DNA from 4 places in the Kitasatospora sp. NBC_00315 genome. Region 1 is predicted to be linked to each of the others. Evidence: riboswitches for the same ligand, from Rfam matches in the RefSeq annotation. Region 1 holds a riboswitch; each other region holds the start of a gene.
What was found. A riboswitch is a leader RNA that binds a small molecule or an ion and turns the genes downstream of it on or off. The one in region 1 is predicted to bind cobalamin.
Positions count from the first base shown of each region.

Region 2: another riboswitch for cobalamin. It lies ahead of OG823_RS32365 (HoxN/HupN/NixA family nickel/cobalt transporter); the one in region 1 lies ahead of metE (5-methyltetrahydropteroyltriglutamate--homocysteine S-methyltransferase).
Region 3: another riboswitch for cobalamin. It lies ahead of OG823_RS09625 (cobalamin biosynthesis protein); the one in region 1 lies ahead of metE (5-methyltetrahydropteroyltriglutamate--homocysteine S-methyltransferase).
Region 4: another riboswitch for cobalamin. It lies ahead of OG823_RS12770 (ribonucleoside-diphosphate reductase subunit alpha); the one in region 1 lies ahead of metE (5-methyltetrahydropteroyltriglutamate--homocysteine S-methyltransferase).

Region 1 covers NZ_CP108025.1:6,895,803-6,900,006, reverse strand. Annotated here, with positions in the region: gene metE (5-methyltetrahydropteroyltriglutamate--homocysteine S-methyltransferase) at 1-2,159, opposite strand, end outside; cobalamin riboswitch at 2,296-2,524, opposite strand; gene OG823_RS28970 (NADP-dependent oxidoreductase) at 2,805-3,698, opposite strand; gene OG823_RS28965 (TetR/AcrR family transcriptional regulator) at 3,769-4,204, shown strand, end outside.
Region 2 covers NZ_CP108025.1:7,795,860-7,800,063, reverse strand. Annotated here, with positions in the region: gene OG823_RS32375 (pyridoxamine 5'-phosphate oxidase family protein) at 1-381, opposite strand, end outside; gene OG823_RS32370 (PRC-barrel domain-containing protein) at 686-1,042, shown strand; cobalamin riboswitch at 1,539-1,777, shown strand; gene OG823_RS32365 (HoxN/HupN/NixA family nickel/cobalt transporter) at 1,829-3,028, shown strand; gene OG823_RS32360 (glucosamine-6-phosphate deaminase) at 3,228-4,010, shown strand; gene OG823_RS32355 (hypothetical protein) at 4,152-4,204, opposite strand, start outside.
Region 3 covers NZ_CP108025.1:2,424,812-2,429,015, forward strand. Annotated here, with positions in the region: gene OG823_RS09615 (alpha/beta hydrolase family protein) at 1-774, opposite strand, end outside; gene OG823_RS09620 (transcriptional regulator) at 1,086-1,796, opposite strand; cobalamin riboswitch at 2,107-2,303, shown strand; gene OG823_RS09625 (cobalamin biosynthesis protein) at 2,432-3,436, shown strand; gene OG823_RS09630 (cobyric acid synthase) at 3,433-4,204, shown strand, end outside.
Region 4 covers NZ_CP108025.1:3,198,230-3,202,433, reverse strand. Annotated here, with positions in the region: gene OG823_RS12770 (ribonucleoside-diphosphate reductase subunit alpha) at 1-2,129, opposite strand, end outside; cobalamin riboswitch at 2,314-2,454, opposite strand; gene OG823_RS12765 (glycosyltransferase family 39 protein) at 2,518-4,204, opposite strand, start outside.

The DNA.
Region 1 (4,204 bases):
AGGGCGGCGGCCTCCTCGGTGCCGGGCACCCGCGGGGAGTGGATGTCGTAGACGCCCGGCCCGACCTCACGGGGGTAGCCGGCCCCGGCCAGCTCGTGGGCGACCTGCATGTGCGAGCGGGCCGCCTCCAGGGAGATCACGTCCGCGTCGAGCTCGTCGATCGCGGTCATGATCTCGCCGAACTCGGCGTAGCACATGTGGGTGTGGATCTGGGTGTCCGCCCGCACGCCCGAGGTGCTGAGACGGAAGGCCCCGGTGGCCCAGGCCAGGTAGGCCGGGCGGTCCGCGGCGCGCAGCGGGAGGGTTTCGCGCAGGGCGGGCTCGTCCACCTGGATGACGGCGGCGCCGGCGGCCTCCAGGTCGGTGACCTCCTCGCGCAGGGCGAGGGCGACCTGGCGGGCGGTGTCGGCGAGGGGCTGGTCGTCGCGGACGAAGGACCAGGCGAGCATGGTGACCGGGCCGGTGAGCATGCCCTTGACCGGACGGTCCGTCAGATCCTGTGCGAAGCGGTACCAGTCGACGGTCATCGGGTGCGGACGGGAGATGTCGCCGGCCAGGACCGGCGGGCGGACGTAGCGGGTGCCGTAGGACTGCACCCAGCCGTGCCTGGTGGCGAGGTAGCCGGTGAGCTGTTCGGCGAAGTACTGGACCATGTCGTTGCGTTCGGGTTCACCGTGGACGAGGACGTCCAGGCCGGCCTTCTCCTGGTAGGCGATCACCTCGCGGACCTCGGCCTCCATCCGCTCGCGGTAGCCGTCGGCGCCGAGGCGCCCGGCGCGCAGGTCGGCGCGGGCGGTGCGCAGTTCGGTGGTCTGCGGGAAGGAGCCGATGGTGGTGGTCGGCAGCAACGGCAGGCCCAGCCGGGCCCGCTGGGCCTCGGCCCGCTCGGGATAGGTCCGGGCCCGGCGGGCGTGCTCCGCCGTGGCGGCGCCGGCCCGGGCGCGGACGGCCGGGTCGTGGGTGAGCGCGGAGGCGGCGCGGGAGGCCAGGTCGGCGCGGTTGGCCGCCAGTTCGGCCGTCAGGGTGTGCGTGCCCTGGCTCAGGGCCCTGGCGAGCAGCACGGTCTCGTCGGTCTTCTGGCGGGCGAAGGCCAGCCAGCGGGCGACCTGCGGGTCGAGGTCGCGCTCCGCGTCGGCGTCGAGCGGGACGTGCAGCAGGGAGCAGGACGGCGCGACGTCCACCCGGTCGGCCAGGCCGAGCAGGGTGGCCAGGGTGGCGAGCGACTTCTCCAGGTCGTTGATCCAGATGTTGCGGCCGTCCACCACCCCCGCGACCAGGCGCTTGCCGGGCAGGCCGCCGACGGCGGCGAGTTCGTCCAGGTTGGCGGCGCCGGGCCCGGTGAAGTCGAGGGCGACGCCCTCGATCGGGGCCCTGGCCAGGATCGGCAGGGCCTCACCGGCTCGGCCGAAGTACGTCGCGACCAGGATCCTGGGTCGGTCCGCGAGAGCGCCGAGGTCACGGTAGATCCGCGCCGCGGCGTTCAACTCCGCCGGGCTGCGGTCCTGGACGAGCGCGGGCTCGTCCAGCTGGACCCACTCGGCGCCGGCCGCTCGCAGGTCCGCCAGGAGCTCGGCGTAGACGGGCAGCAGGCGGTCCAGCAGGGTCAGCGGCCGGAAGTCCGCCGCCACCCCGGGGGCGGGCTTGGCGAGCAGCAGGTAGGTCAGCGGGCCGACCAGGACCGGCCGTGCGGTGTGGCCCAGCGCGATCGCCTCGCGCAGTTCGCCGACCGCCTTGGACGAGTTGGCGGCGAATGCGGTGTCCGGTCCCAACTCGGGCACGAGATAGTGGTAGTTGGTGTCGAACCACTTGGTCATCTCCAGCGGTGCGACCGCCTGGGTGCCGCGGGCCATGGCGAAGTACCCGTCCAGCGGATCCGCCTCGACGGCGGCGCGGTGCCGCTCCGGAACGGCGCCCACCGCGACGGTGGCGTCGAGCACGTGGTCGTACAACGAGAAGTCCCCGGTGGGCACTTCGGCGATACCGGCCTCGGTGAGGCGCCGCCAGGTGTCGCGGCGCAGCCCGGCGGCGGCGGTGCGCAGGTCGGCCGCGGTGACGCGCCCCGCCCAGTACCCCTCGATCGCCTTCTTCAGCTCTCGGTTCGGGCCCTGACGCGGGTAGCCGTGGACGGTGGCCGGCGGTGTGGTCGAACTCGGTGACACGGAACTCTCCTTCGCGAGTCGCGTTGCGATCCCGGGAGGGCACGGGGGCACGAAGGAACAGCAGTCGGGGCGTGGCACCGGGATGGGCCCGCCCGCTCCGCCGACCCGCCCACGAGGTCACCGAGATCACCGCGTGCGGTCGCACACGGGCAGTGGCAGGTCTTCGGACTCATGGGCACACCGGTCGGGCCTTCGGCCTGTCCGGCACCTACTGGCCGTCGCTTCCCGGGCCCCGCTGGGGCCCAGTGCATGTGACGGCGGTCGTTCCCACTCACCGCTGCGGGGCAGTCCCGGATTCACACCGGGTTCCCTCTTACGACGCACCTGCCTGGCGGACAGGGCGAACCAACTGCGAGCCACAGCCTAGTACGCCGGCCGCGCGTCCGTGAGATCCCCCGCCCACCGCCCGGACCGACGAGCGGGACAGGCGATGTCCTGGCCGCCTCCGCACCGGGCGGCGACCGGCCCCCCGGAAGGGCCGACGGCCCGAACCGGATCCCGGCGGAGGGCGCCGCGGTCGCCCTGGCGGGCGAGGCGCGTCTGCCCGCTTCGTCCGACGCCGCTCCCCCACCCGCTGGTGACCGGCCGGTCGGCGCGGGACGCCGAGCGGGCCGCGCGGCTGCGGAATGCCGCGCGGGCCGCGCCTCAGACGACCAGGACCCGGCGCCCCCGGGTATGACCGAGGCGGCTGTCGGTGTGCGCCGCCGCTGCCTCGGTGAGCGGGTACGACTTCTCGACCGGGATGTGGAGTCTGCCCGTGGAGATGAGGTCGACGGCCTCGGCGAGCGCGTCCGGCACGCTCCCGGCCACGCCGGAGAACCGGACGCCCAGCTGCGGCGCGCCGAGGTCGGCGATGGAGACGACCTTGCGCGGGTGCCCTGTCAGCTCGACGAGTTCGCGGATGACGCCCGAGCCGGCCAGGTCGAGGGCCGCGTCGACCCGGCCGAAAAGCCGCACCCGGTCGACCCAGCCCTCGTGGTAGGTCGTGGCGAGGGCGCCCAGGCCGCGCAGGTAGTCCTGGTTCGCAGCCCCGGCCGTGCCGATCACCGCGATGCCGCGCGCGCGCGCGATCTGCAGCACCGCCGACCCGACGCCGCCGGACGCGCCGCTGACCAGCAGTGTCTGGCCGGGCCGCACGCCGACCTCGCGGATGACGCGCAGCGCGGTCTCCACCACCGACGGGTACCCGGCCGCCTCCTCGAAGGGCAGCCCCTCGGGCATCCGGGCCCAGGCCGACAGCACAGCGAATTCGGCGTACGTGTCGGCACCTTCGCCGAACACGCGGTCGCCGACCTCGACCCCCTCGACGCCCTCACCGACCTCGTCCACCACCCCGGCGGCGTCCAGTCCGAGCCCGGCGGGCAGCTCGACCGGATGGGCTCCCAGAACCTGGCCCTCCCGGATCCTCCAGTCGACGGGGTTGACACCCGCCGCCCGTACGGCGATGCGTATCCGACCGGGGCCCGCGTGGGGCTCCTCGGCTTCCACCAGTTGCAGGACCTCGGGACCGCCGAACTCGGCGAAGCTGATTTTCCTCATGCGGCCGAAGATAGACCTAACAGTTAGTGTTTCACAACAGTTATTGATTCATACCTGGTAGGGTCATGGCATGACCGAGCCGCCCGGACGCCGCGACCGCAAGAAGGCCGTGACGCGCCAGAAGATCGCCGACACGGCGCTGCGCCTCTTCCTGGAGCGCGGGTACGACGCCGTGGGCATCCGTGACGTGGCAGCCGAGGCCGACGTGGCCGTCACCACCGTCTTCGCCCACTTCGCCTCGAAGGAGGCCCTGGTGTTCGAGCGCGACCAGGACTTCGAGCAGCGCCTCACGCGGGCGGTGATCGACCGGCCTCCGCTCGACCCGCCCGTCCCGGCACTGCACCGCGAGGTCCAGGCCCTGGTGCGGCACTGCACGGCGGAGGGCAGTGCACCCGTCCGACGCATGATCGAGGGATCGCCCGCCCTGCGGGAGTACGAGGAGTCGATGAGCCTGCGTCACGCGCAGGCGCTGGCAGCGGCACTGGCCGCCGATCCCCACCTGACCC
Region 2 (4,204 bases), 900 kb from region 1:
CCCGGGTTCGCCCGGAAGGGCGATCCGGCCGACACCGTGACTGCCGAGCAGGTCCCAGCACTCGGCACCGTTGAGATGGATCAGGACGGGACGCGGCGACGCTCCGCTCTGCCCCGGCGGCAGGTCGCTGCGCCCTTCGAGCAGGTCCTGGTAGGTCGTCCGCAGGGCTGCGGCGATCCGCAGGTAGCCTCCCGGGTCGAACTCCGGACCGGCTTCGAGCAGATGCTCCAGGTACGGCGGCGCCATACCGGCCCGTACGGCCAGATCCGCCTCCGACAGACCGAGGTGGGCCCGCCGCTCGGCGACGCGCCCGGCGACCACGCCGGGATCGGTCCGCTGCCGCGCCGGCCGGGCGGACTCGGGTGGTGGGGATGCGTGCACGGTGACTCGGCCTCCTCTCGTCGGGTCCCCCGCGGTGGGGCGGGTTCCCCGGGGTGGGGCGGGTTCCCCGGGGTGGCGGGTTCCACGTGGGAAACGGCGACGCCGGGTGCGCCCGGCTGACACCGGGCACCTTTCGACTCTTCTTTCGACTCTGCCGTCCGGCTGGGGTTTCGGCACCTGCTGGGCCCCGCCGCCCGGCTCGGAGCGGCCGCGCCGGTGGTGCGCGCGACCTGTCCGGGGCAAGCTGAAGTGCGGGCCGCCGGTCGGACGGCAGTGCGGGACCAACCGCGTGAAGGGAGTCACGGTGATCCAGGTAGGCGATATCCGCGAGTGGCGGACCCACGACGTCGTCGACACCGGCGGGCGAAAGATCGGCACGTTGGAGGCCGTCTACGTCGACACCGTCACCGACCTGCCGGCCATGGCCACGGTCCAGATCGGCCTGCCCACCCGCCACCGCCTGGTCTTCGTCCCCATCGAGGACGCGGTCGTCGGGCCCGGCTATCTGAAGGTCGGCTACGACAAGTCCCTCGTGAAGGACGCACCGGCGATCGGCACGGACGACATCCTGCCCGCCGAGGACGAGGAGGCCGTCTTCCGGCACTACGGCCTGGCCTACCAGCCGGGAGCGGGCGGCGAACGCCGGCTGGCGCGTCCCTGACCCGCCCCCGACGCGGCGGGCCGCCGCCTGCCCGACCGCATGCCCTCGTGGGGACACGCCTCAGCCGTCGGCCCTGAGCACTCGGGCACGGGCGGACGCCCGGCGGTCGTAGCGGCGGGACCGGCCGCCCGGTGGGCCTGGCCCGTGTTCCCGTGCCCCCGGCCGCTGCCCCGCGCCCGCTGCCGCTGCCGCTGCCGCTGCCGCTGCCGCTGCCGCTGAGCCTTGACCGCGTACCCGCCTGCCCCGGCCACCCTCGTCACCCCGTCACCCGGTCACCCGGTCACACCGCGCCCGGTCACCCACCGTCAGGTCGTCCGCTCGTCCGCTCGCCCGTGAGCCGCTGCCGGGCCGGACTGGCGCGTGTGGCCACGCCGCTGCCGCCCCCTCAGCTGTGCCGCCGTCCGGCCGTGCTGCACGCCGGTCCGGCGACCTCCGGAAACTCTTGTTGCAATATCTGCGCAACTGCGCAGACTTGTCGATCTCCGAGGCCAGCACCTACCGTGTTCCTCGCCGTGGTGTTCGGGAATTCCGGTGCCGGCCCGTCAGGGTCCAGTCCGGAGCGGCCCTCGCCACTGTGAACGGGAAGTGTCCCCATCGTGCCCGCCTCCGCGCGGACAGCCACCGGAGCCGCCAGGCCCCGGGAAGGCCGGATGGCGATGCGACGCCCCTCAGCCGGTACGCCGGTCGGGAGGCATGCCCGAAGCCAGGAGACCGGCCACGGCATGCACGACTCCCCCGGCCCACGCCGGGGGTGCCCCCATCGAGGAGCTGGAGAGGCCGCCGAGCATGACCCTGACCGGAGACACCCCCCGATCACCCCGCGCACCCCGTTCGACCCGACCGGCGCAGTCACCGCAGTCACCGCAGTCAACGCAGTCACCGCAGCAGTCGCGACCCGGACCGCGCTGGGAGCGCAGGGACACCATCCGGACCGGCGGCCTGCTCGCCGCCATCGCCGCCATGCACGTGGTGGCCTTCGGCACCCTGTTCCTGCTCGTCGCGCCCAACCACTACGCAGTCGGCACCCAGGTCTTCGGCGTCGGCCTCGGCATCACCGCGTACACCCTCGGCATGCGGCACGCCTTCGACGCCGACCACATCGCAGCGATCGACAACACCACCCGCAAGCTGATGGCCGACGGCAAGCGCCCGGTCTCGGTCGGCTTCTGGTTCGCCCTCGGCCACTCCAGCGTCGTCATGCTGCTGGCCGCACTGATCGCGGCGGGAGCCAAGGTCGCCGGCACCCTGGTCGACGAGAACTCCCCGGTCCACAACGCGCTCGGCGTGATCGGCACCAGCGTCTCGGGCGCCTTCCTCTACCTGATCGCCGCACTCAACCTGGTTGCGCTGGTGGGAATCCACAAGGTGTACAGGGCGATGCGCGCGGGCGAGTTCGACGAGAGGCAGTTGGAGAAGCACCTCGACCAGCGCGGCTTCATGAACCGCATTCTCGGCCGGCTGACCAGGTCCATCACCCGCCCGGGCCAGATGTTCCCGCTGGGCATGCTGTTCGGCGTGGGCTTCGACACCGCCACCGAGGTCACCCTGATGGTGATGGCCGGCTCCGGCGCGGCCTCCGGACTGCCCTGGTACGCGATCCTCTGCCTGCCCCTGCTGTTCGCCTGCGGCATGAGCCTGTTCGACACCCTCGACGGCACCTTCATGAACTTCGCCTACCACTGGGCGTTCTCCAACCCCGTCCGCAAGGTCTACTACAACCTCACCATCACCGGCCTCTCGATCGCCGTCGCCTTCCTCATCGGCACCATCGAGCTGGTCAGCGTCCTGCACGACAAGCTCGACCTCACCGACCCGGTCACCGGCTGGATCTCCGACATCAGCCTGGACAACGTGGGCTACGTCATCGTCGGCCTCTTCGTGGTCGTCTGGGCGTGCGCCCTCGGCTACTGGCGGATGGCCGGCGTCGAACGGCGCTGGGCCGACAGGGCGGAGCAGGCCGGCCGGTCCGACCGGCTGACCCGCTGACCCGCTGACCCGCTGACCCGCTGACCGGCTGACCGGCTGACCGGCTGACCGGCTGACCGAACAGCGCACCGGACGACGCTCGGGGCCAGATCCGCACCCGGTCCCGACCCCGTCCGACCGGGGCCGGGGTGGACCTGGGAGGGGTATACACAGCAGAATGGTCTATACCTCTACGTCGTTCAGGAATGGTGGCCCCCGCATGGAAATCGTGATCGTCCCCGACGCCGCCGCCGGCGGCGAGCTCATCGCCGCGGCGATCGCCGACCTGCTGTCCGTCAAGCCCGACGCGCTGCTCGGTGTGGCCACGGGTTCGACCCCGCTGCCGATCTACCAGGCGCTGGCCGCCCGGGTGCGGGCCGGGTCGCTGGACACCTCCCGCGCGCGGGTCTGCCAGCTGGACGAGTACGTCGGCCTGCCGGCGGGCCACCCCGAGTCCTACCGTTCGGTCGTCCTGCGCGAGGTGGTCGAGCCGCTCGGCCTGCCCGAGGACTCCTTCCTCGGCCCGGACGGCAACGCCGAGGACATCGCCGCGGCCGCCATCGCCTACGACCGGGCGCTGGCCGAGGCCGGCGGCGTGGACCTCCAGCTGCTGGGGATCGGCACCGACGGCCACATCGGCTTCAACGAGCCGTGCTCCTCGCTCGCCTCCCGCACCCGGATCAAGACGCTCACCCGGCAGACCCGCGAGGACAACGCGCGGTTCTTCGACAGCCTGGACGACGTCCCCCACCACGTGCTCACCCAGGGCATCGGCACCATCCTGGAGGCCCGCCACCTGGTGCTGCTGGCCACCGGCGAGGCGAAGGCCGAGGCCGTCGCCCTCGCGGTCGAGGGCCCGCTCGCCGCCGCCGTCCCGGCCTCGGCGCTCCAGCTGCACCCGCACGCCACCGTGGTCGTGGACGAGGCGGCCGCCTCGGGGCTCAAGCTCGCCGGCTACTTCCGCGACACCTACGCCGCCAAGCCGACCTGGCAGGGCCTCTAGGAATCCGCACGACCGTCCGGAGCGCGGCCGGGCCGTCCGCCGGGGTATGAGGGGTGGCCACACCGGTCAGCCCTCACCGTCGTACGCCGGGCGGTGGTCGCGGACGGCTCCCCGAGCCGCCGACCCCGGCGACGGGCGCTCTCACTGGCTCCGCAGCGCCGCCACGCACTCCCTGCACCGGCGGGTCCGGTGCT
Region 3 (4,204 bases), 4.5 Mb from region 1:
CAGGATCAGCCCGCTGACCGCGGAGGCCCAGGCGGAGCGGGCCGCCGTCTGCAGGGCCATGGTGGCGCCCAGCGACCACCCGTAGAGGACGACCCGGCCCGCGCCGCTGTCGAGGGCGAGGCGGATCGCGGCCTCGACGTCGCGCCACTCCGTGTCGCCGAAGTGGCCGAGCCCGTCGGGCGAGGCCGGCGCGTCCTCGTCCCCCCGGTAGGTGACCGAGAGCACCGGCAGCGCGAGCCGGTGCAGCAGCGGTACCGCGCAGAGCGTCTGCTGCCGGTCGGCGCCCGGCCCGTGCACCAGCAGCACCCAGGTGCCCCGCCTGCCGTCCACGTACCAGGCGGGCAGCGGACCGGACTCGCCCTCGGACGCGGTCTCGATGAAGGGCAGCCCGAGCGCGCGCTCCGGGTCGCCCAGGTACACCCGGGGGGTGAGCCGGACGGCCGTGCCGATGTCCAGCGTGCCGTTGTCGGCGCGCTCCAGCCGACGGGTGACGCCCTGCCGGTCGCTCTGCAGGACCTCGCCGACGACCGCGTGCCCCCCGCCGCCCCACTCCAGGGCGTAGCGGCCGGGGCGGGTGGTCTGCGGGGTGGGGGTGAGCACGACGCGTCCGGCGGCCAGGCCCAGCACCCTCACCTGCGCCGCGCCCTTTGCGCCCTTCGCCGCGGCGGCGCGGGGATGTACCGCGCGCTCCGACACCCTGCGTCCGAGTGCCAGGACGGCGATGCCCGTCCCGGCCGCGGCGGCCGCCACGACGGCCGCGGTTCCCCAGCGCATATCCCACTCCCCGCTCTGCTGCCTGCTGCTGTGCCGCGGCGCCGGCCGAGGCCCGGATGCATACGCACACCAGTCCACGCGCCGCGCGGGCGGACGGCCACCGGTGCGGGGCCGTCCGGGGCACGCCGGGCGGCGCCCGAAGGGGGCCCGGGCCGGCCGGGCCGAGCGGGGCCGAGCCGAGCGGGCCCGCGGAGCAAGGGACCCGCGGAGCAAGGGCGCAGGGGACAGGGCGCAGGGGACAGGGGGCAGGGGCAGGGGGCAGGGGGCACGGGCAGGGGGCGGGGCGCAGGGCGCAGGGCGCGGGAGGACGGTCAGACCGGTATGTCGGTGGGGCGCAGTGCCATCAGCTCCCAGAACCGCTCGTCGAGCGGACGGCTCTGCGGGGCCGGCTCGGGCCCGCTCCGGGCACTGGAGCTCCAGCTGCCGGCGCCCCAGTGCCCGGTCACCCGGTACTCCTCCTGCAGTTGCGCCAGGACGGCGCCCAGAGTCTGCGCGGGCACCGGCACCATCCGCCCGATCGCCTTCACCTGCGCCTGCCACCGCCCGTCGACCCCGCGCCGCAGCCGCCGGTCGAGCTCCTCCCCGCGCCCGAGCACCGCCACCACGTCCCGCAGCGTCAGCCCCAGTACCTGGGCCAGGGCGTAGGTCCGGTCCTCGTCGCCGCCCCACTGGCCGCCGTCCTCGACCGCCTGGTAGGCCCGGGGCGCCACCCCGATCCGGCGGGCCGCCTCCTCCCGGCTCAGCTCGCGGGCCAGCCGGAAGTCGCGCAGACAGGCCGGGCGGGTGCCCATCAGCTGGACGGGCGGGCACCACAGCGCCCGGGCCAGGGCGATGAACTCGTCCTCCGACGGCCTGATCTCGCCGCTCTCCCAGCCCAGGACGTGGGCCGGGAGCAACCGCACGCCGTGCGCGGCCATGCCCTCGGCCACCTGAGCGGGGGTCAGGCCCAGGCCGGCCCGGTGCGCCCGGGCCGCCCTCGGCGAGAAGGGCAGCGGCGTCGCGGAGGGCTGTCTGGGTCGCATGGGAGTCGACCGTACGGGCCGTGCCCGGGCCGCCCCAGTCGCCGAACGCACGAAGCCGGGCGACCGGGCCCCCCGGCGCGACTGGTGAATCCTCCAGGGGCGCTCGGCCCGGCGGGCTCCCCGCTCGGAGGTAGTGACGGTTCCCCGGCCGAGGGGAACTACGCGGGTAGCGCCACCCCGGCCGGGGCGGCGGTGGCGCGGCCGTCGGTCCGTCAGGCGGCCGCCCGGGCGGCCGGTCCCGGCGGCGGGGCCGGTGCCGGCGACGCGCCCGGCGTGTGACCAAACCCTCCGTGGCCTCGGTTGACGCCCGGTCGAACAGCGTGATGGGATCCTTCAGCCAAACGGAGGCAAATGGAGAGGAAGCCGGTGCGAATCCGGCGCGGTCCCGCCACTGTCACCGGGGAGCACGTTCCCGCAGGCCCGCAGCCGCCCCTCGGGGCCCGCGACCGGCCCAGGGGGCGTGCCGTACCGGAAGCCAGGAGACTCTCGCCCCCGGTACGTCGATCCAGGGCGCGGACCCTGAGTGAGGACACGCACGCCATGCAGGCTGCCCGGGCCGCCCGTCGGCCGTCGTCGGACCGGACGCCCCCCGGCCGAGAGCGCCACCACACCACCACGCCCCCGCCGTGCGCGGGCTGAACCGCGGCGCGGCCTTCGCCCTCGGCGCCGTCGCCGGCTACCTCGCCGACGCCGGCTTCGCCGACCCCCGCCGCGGCCACCCGGTGGCCGCCTTCGGCACCGCGGCGGGCCGGCTGGAGCGGCTGCTCTGGCGCGACCGGCGAGCGGCCGGCGCCGCCTACACGGCGCTCTGCGTCGGCGCGGTCGCGGCCGGCGCCGCGCTGGCCCAGGGCGCGGTTCGGCACTCCCCCGCCGGGCGCGCCGCACTCACCGCCGCCGCGACCTGGACGGTGCTCGGGGGCACCTCGCTCACCCGGGAGGCCCGCACCATCGGACGCTCCCTCGACGCGGGCGATCTCGCGGCCGCCCGCGACCGGCTGCCGCACCTGTGCGGACGCGACCCGAGTTCGCTCGACGAGCGGCAGATCGCCCGCGCCGTGGTGGAGTCGGTGGCCGAGAACACCGCCGACGCGGTGGTCAACGCGCTGGTCTGGGGCTCCCTCGCGGGCGTGCCCGGCCTGCTCGCCTTCCGCGCGGTCAACACGCTGGACGCGATGGTCGGTCACCGCTCCCCGCGCCACGCCCGCTTCGGCTGGGCCTCCGCGCGGCTGGACGACCTCGCGGGCTGGCCGGGCGCCCGGCTCACCGCCCTGCTGACGGTCTGCGCCGCGCCGCGGCCGGCCACCGCCTGGCAGATCTGGCGGCGGGACGGCTCCGCCCATCCGAGCCCCAACGCCGGCCAGGCCGAGGCCGCCTTCGCGGGCGCGCTGGGCGTCCGGCTGGGCGGCACGCTGCGATACGGCGAGCGCACCGAGCACCGGCCGGTGCTGGGCGAGGGGCTGCGACCGGTCGGGGTGGACGACATCGAGCGGGCCTGCCTGCTGTCCCGCCGGGTCGGCCTGCTCGCCCTCGGCGTCACGGTGGCCGGGCACGTCCTGCTGCGCGGCGCCCGCCGCACGGCCGGCGGTCAACGAGTCGGCGGTCAACGCGTCGGCGGTCAACGAGAGGGTGGCCTGAATTGAGTGGCGCACTGCTGGTCGCCGGGACGACCTCGGACGCGGGCAAGAGCGTGGTCACCGCCGGGATCTGCCGGTGGCTGGCCCGGCAGGGTGTGAGCGTGGCGCCGTTCAAGGCGCAGAACATGTCGCTCAACTCCTTCGTCACGGCCGACGGCGCCGAGATCGGCCGCGCGCAGGCGATGCAGGCCCAGGCGGCCGGGGTCGAGCCGGAGGCGGCGATGAACCCGGTGCTGCTCAAGCCGGGCGCGGACGGCCGCAGCCAGGTGGTGCTGCTCGGACGGGCGGTCGCCGAGGTCGGCGCGCTGGACTACCGCGAGCGCAAGCCCGTCCTGCTGGAACGGTCCCTGGAGTGCCTGGCCGATCTGCGCGGCCGCTACGACGTGGTGGTCTGCGAGGGCGCGGGCTCGCCGGCCGAGATCAACCTGCGCGACCGCGACATCGCCAACATGGGCCTGGCCACCGCCGCCGGCCTGCCGGTGGTCGTGGTCGGCGACATCGACCGGGGCGGGGTGTTCGCGGCGATGTACGGCACGCTCGCGCTGCTCTCCGCCGAGGACCAGCGGCATGTGGCCGGCTGGTTCGTCAACAAGTTCCGCGGCGACGCCCGGCTGCTGCGGCCCGGCCTGGAGATGCTGCACGGCCTGACCGGCCGTCCGGTGCTCGGCACCCTGCCGATGCTCAAGGGGCTGTGGCTGGACGCCGAGGACTCGCTCGACCTCTCGACCGTGGTGGACCGCGAGGACGCCCGCGGCCCGTACGGCGCGGACGTGC
Region 4 (4,204 bases), 3.7 Mb from region 1:
CGGGCGGCGGCCAGGTCGATCAGCGCACGCTGCGGCAGCTCCCACGCGGTGCGGTACAGCGAGCGCACCTCGACGGGCAGCCAGTTGAGCTCCTGCACGGAGCCGTTGGCCTCGCGCAGCGCGTCCCGGGTCTGCGCGTCCCAGACGCCGAGCTCCTTCAGCTCGCGGACCAGGTACGGGTTGACCTGGAGGAACTCACCGGAGAGGGTCTCGCGCTTGAACAGGTTGGACACCTGCGGCTCGATGCACTCGTAGACGCCCGCGATCGAGGCGATGGTGGCGGTCGGTGCGACGGCGAGCAGGAGCGAGTTGCGCAGGCCGGTCGCGGCGATCCGCGCGCGCAGTGCGCTCCAGCGCTCCGCCCACTGCGGGGCCGTCTCGAAGTGGTCGATGTGCAGCTGACCGCGCGCGGCGCGGGTCTCCGCGTACGCCTCGTGCCGGCCCAGCTGCTCGGCCAGCTCGCTGGAGCGCTCGTAGGCGACCAGCATGATGCGCTCGGAGATCAGCGTGGAGAGCCGCTTGGCCTCGGCGGAGTCGAAGTCCAGGCGCAGCCGGAAGAAGACGTCCTGCAGGCCCATCACGCCCAGGCCCACCGGCCGCCAGCGGGAGTTGGAGGCGCCGGCCTCGGGGGTCGGGTAGAAGTTGATGTCCACCACGCGGTCGAGGAAGGTGACCGCGGTGCGCACGGTGGTGTCCAGCCGCTCCCAGTCCATCGCGTTCAGCAGGTCGGCGGAGGTGGCGCCGGGGGCCACGTGGGCGCCCAGGTTGACCGAGCCGAGGTTGCAGACGGCGGTCTCGGAGTCGTCCGTGACCTCGATGATCTCGGTGCAGAGGTTCGAGGAGTGCACGGTGCGGCCCGGCACGGCGGTCTGGTTGGCGGCGCGGTTGGAGGCGTCCTTGAAGGTCATCCAGCCGTTGCCGGTCTGCGCCAGGGTGCGCATCATCCGGGCGTACAGCGTCTGCGCGGGGATGGTGCGCTGGGCCTTGCCCTCGGCCTCGGCCGCCAGGTAGGCGGCGTCGAACTCGGCGCCCCACAGGTCGACCAGCTCGGGGACGTCGGCCGGGGAGAACAGCGACCAGTCGGTGCCCGCGTTGACCCGGCGCATGAACTCGTCCGGGATCCAGTGCGCGAGGTTCAGGTTGTGGGTGCGCCGCGCCTCCTCGCCGGTGCTGTCGCGCAGCTCCAGGAACTCCTCGATGTCCGCGTGCCAGGTCTCCAGGTAGACGCAGGCCGCGCCCTTGCGCCGGCCGCCCTGGTTGACCGCCGCCACCGAGGAGTCCAGGGTGCGCAGGAACGGCACGATGCCGTTGGACTTGCCGTTGGTGCCCCGGATCAGCGAGCCGCGCGAGCGGATCCGGGAGTACGACAGGCCGATGCCGCCGGCGTGCTTGGAGAGCCGGGCGATCTGCGCGTAGCGCGAGTAGATCGAGTCCAGGTTGTCCAGCGGCGAGTCCAACAGGTAGCAGCTGGACATCTGCGGGTGCCGGGTGCCCGAGTTGAACAGGGTCGGCGAGGACGGCAGGTACGAGAGCGCGCTCATCAGCGCGTACAGCTCGGCGACCTCGCGCACCGCCTGCTCGTCGTCGCCGACCGCCAGGCCGGACGCGACGCGGAGCAGGAAGTGCTGCGGGGTCTCGACCACCTTGCGGGTGATCGGGTGGCGCAGCAGGTAGCGCGACTGCACGGTGCGCAGGCCGAAGTACTCGAAGCGGTCGTCGCCCCGCTGGTCGATCAGCGCGTCCAGCGTGTCGGCGTGCTTCGCCACGAACGCGGCGGCGGCGTCGCCGATCAGGCCCTCGGCGTGGCCGACGGTGATCGAGGCGGAGAAGGAGACGGCGCCCTGGCCGACGGCCTCGTCCTGGATCTCCAGCGCCAGCAGGCGGGCGGCGAGCTTCGAGTACTGCGGGTCCTCGGCGATCATCGACGCGGCGGCCTCGACGGCCAGCCCGCGCAGCTCCGCGAAGTCGGAGCCGGCGTTGCGGCCGCGCAGGGCGGCGGCGGCGACGTGGCCGGGGTCGACCTCGGGCAGGTCGGCGCTGCGGTCGGTCAGCAGCCGCAGGAGCGCTCCGCCCGGGTCGGAGACCTTCGGGTCGGACGGGGCGGAGGTGCTGGAACCCTGGGCGGGCAGGGTGGCTGAGGCAGCGGTGGTCAAGGCGCTTCTCTCCTGGCGGCGGCGGTCGGCGAGGGGGCGGACCGGACCGTCTGGGCGCAGGGGAGCGCAGCGCGGACACCTGACGGCGCGCGCACATCACCCCCCTGGCCCACCCGCGAGGCCCGGACGTCACTGCTGTGCTGCTGGCGACTGCGGGGACGCCCTGGAGCACACCGTCGGCAGGTCATCGGACTTGCGGATGCTGGCCCAGCCACCCGCTCACCGCTGCGGGGCAGTCCCGGATTTCCACCGGGTTCCCCTGCTTCGACAGCGAGGGAAAGCATACATGTAGTGGCGGCTGACTATCGCGGCCCCATATGTAGTGGCGACTGGCGTGTTGCGCACAGGAAGCCGGTCGCTGCACTCAGTGCATGAGGAACACACGGTAGGTGCCCGAGTCGACCGTCGTGGAGGTGAACTGCGCGATCAGACGGTAGCGCCCGCTGCTCTCGACGGCCTCGGTGATGACCTTGGTCACGGCGGCCGGCGCGGTGCTGTCGAGCACCACCAGGGTGAAGTAGCCGTCCCGGATGGCGGCCGCGGTGCCGTCCTGTCCCTGGTGCCTCACCCCGGCCGGATCCTGGTAGTCCGTCCCGGCCCGGGCCGAGACCCACTGCTCGGGCCGGGAGACGCCGCCCAGGTAGTACTCCGGCAGGCCGTCGACCTCGGTGAGGTAGTGGCCCTGGGGCGTGGCGTTCGCGCGCAGGACACCCATCAGGCTGCCGGAGTCGGGGCCGTTCTGGAATCTCAGGGCCGCCTGGTCCAGGCCCAGGGCGAGCAGTGCGACCCAGACCAGGATGCCCAGCTGGGGGTGGCGGAAGTGCGCGCCGACCAGCCGGGTGATGCCCACCCCGGCCAGCGGGGCCGCGAAGAGCATCCCGAAGCCGATGTGGCGGAACATCACCGCCGAGGAGTTCTGGTACGCGTGCAGCGCGGGGATCAGCAGCGCCGCCGCGCACAGGGTCGCACCGAGCGCGGTCCGGCGCAGGCGCGACGCGGTGACGGCGTCGGTGTCGGGGGATTCGTTCATCCGCTCCCGGCGGACGTAGGCGACCGCTCCGGCGATGGCGAGCACGGTGAACAGACCGCCCCACTGGACGGCGGCGAGGAGGATCGACCCGGCCGACTGCGTCCCTCGGGCCGGGATCGTCGCGTGCGTCCAGACGGCCGCCGGAATGCCGAAGGGCAGCAGCACGCCGACGGTTCCCAGCCCGAGCAGGAGGGAGCGCAGCACGGCGGGGAGGGCGCCCCGGTGCGGCCACGCGGTGATCAGGGCCAGCGCGAGCAGGACGGGCAGCGCCGGCACCGAGGCGTACTCCACCGCGGCCGCCAGCGCCGCGGCCGGCGCGGCCAGCAGCACGGTGACCACCGGGGCCCGGGCGGTGAGCGTGATCAGCCAGGCCGCGAGCGCCACCAGCATGACGGCGAGGGCGTCCGGCGCGGCGTAGAAGCCGACGACCACGGTGGACTGCAGGACGGCGTACGCCCCGGCACCGCAGATGGCGGCGCGCTCGTTGAAGAGCCGTCGGGTCAGCGAGTAGAGCAGGGTGGTGGTGAGCAGGGCGAAGACCAGGCTGATCAGCCTGGCCCCGAACACACCGCTGGCGTTCACGCCGAAGCCGGCCAGCGGCGGATACAGCCAGGGCAGTCCGGTGACCTGGTGGATCAGGTCGGTGGTGACCGCGGTGCCGTCGCTCAGCCGGGCCAGCTCCTGGCGGCCGACGATCAGCGAGACCGCCTCGTCCGGGTGCGCGGCGCTGTTCAGACGCAGCGAGAGCGCCGCCTGGATGGCCAGCACACCGAACAGCAGGCCGCGGCCGATCCAGCGCCGCCGGGGGCTCGGGGCCGGATCCCAGCCGGTGTCGGGGACGCGCGGGATCCGGTAGGGCGCCAGCTCGACGGCCCGGGCCTCGTCGGCGCTCCGGGGCTCCTGGACGGCCCGGGCCTCGTCGGCGCTCCGGGGTCCGTCAGGGGCCGGACCGTACCCGCCGTGGCCGACCGGTCGGGGCGCGTACCCGGCGTCCTCGGACGGATCGTCGCCGGCCGGCTCG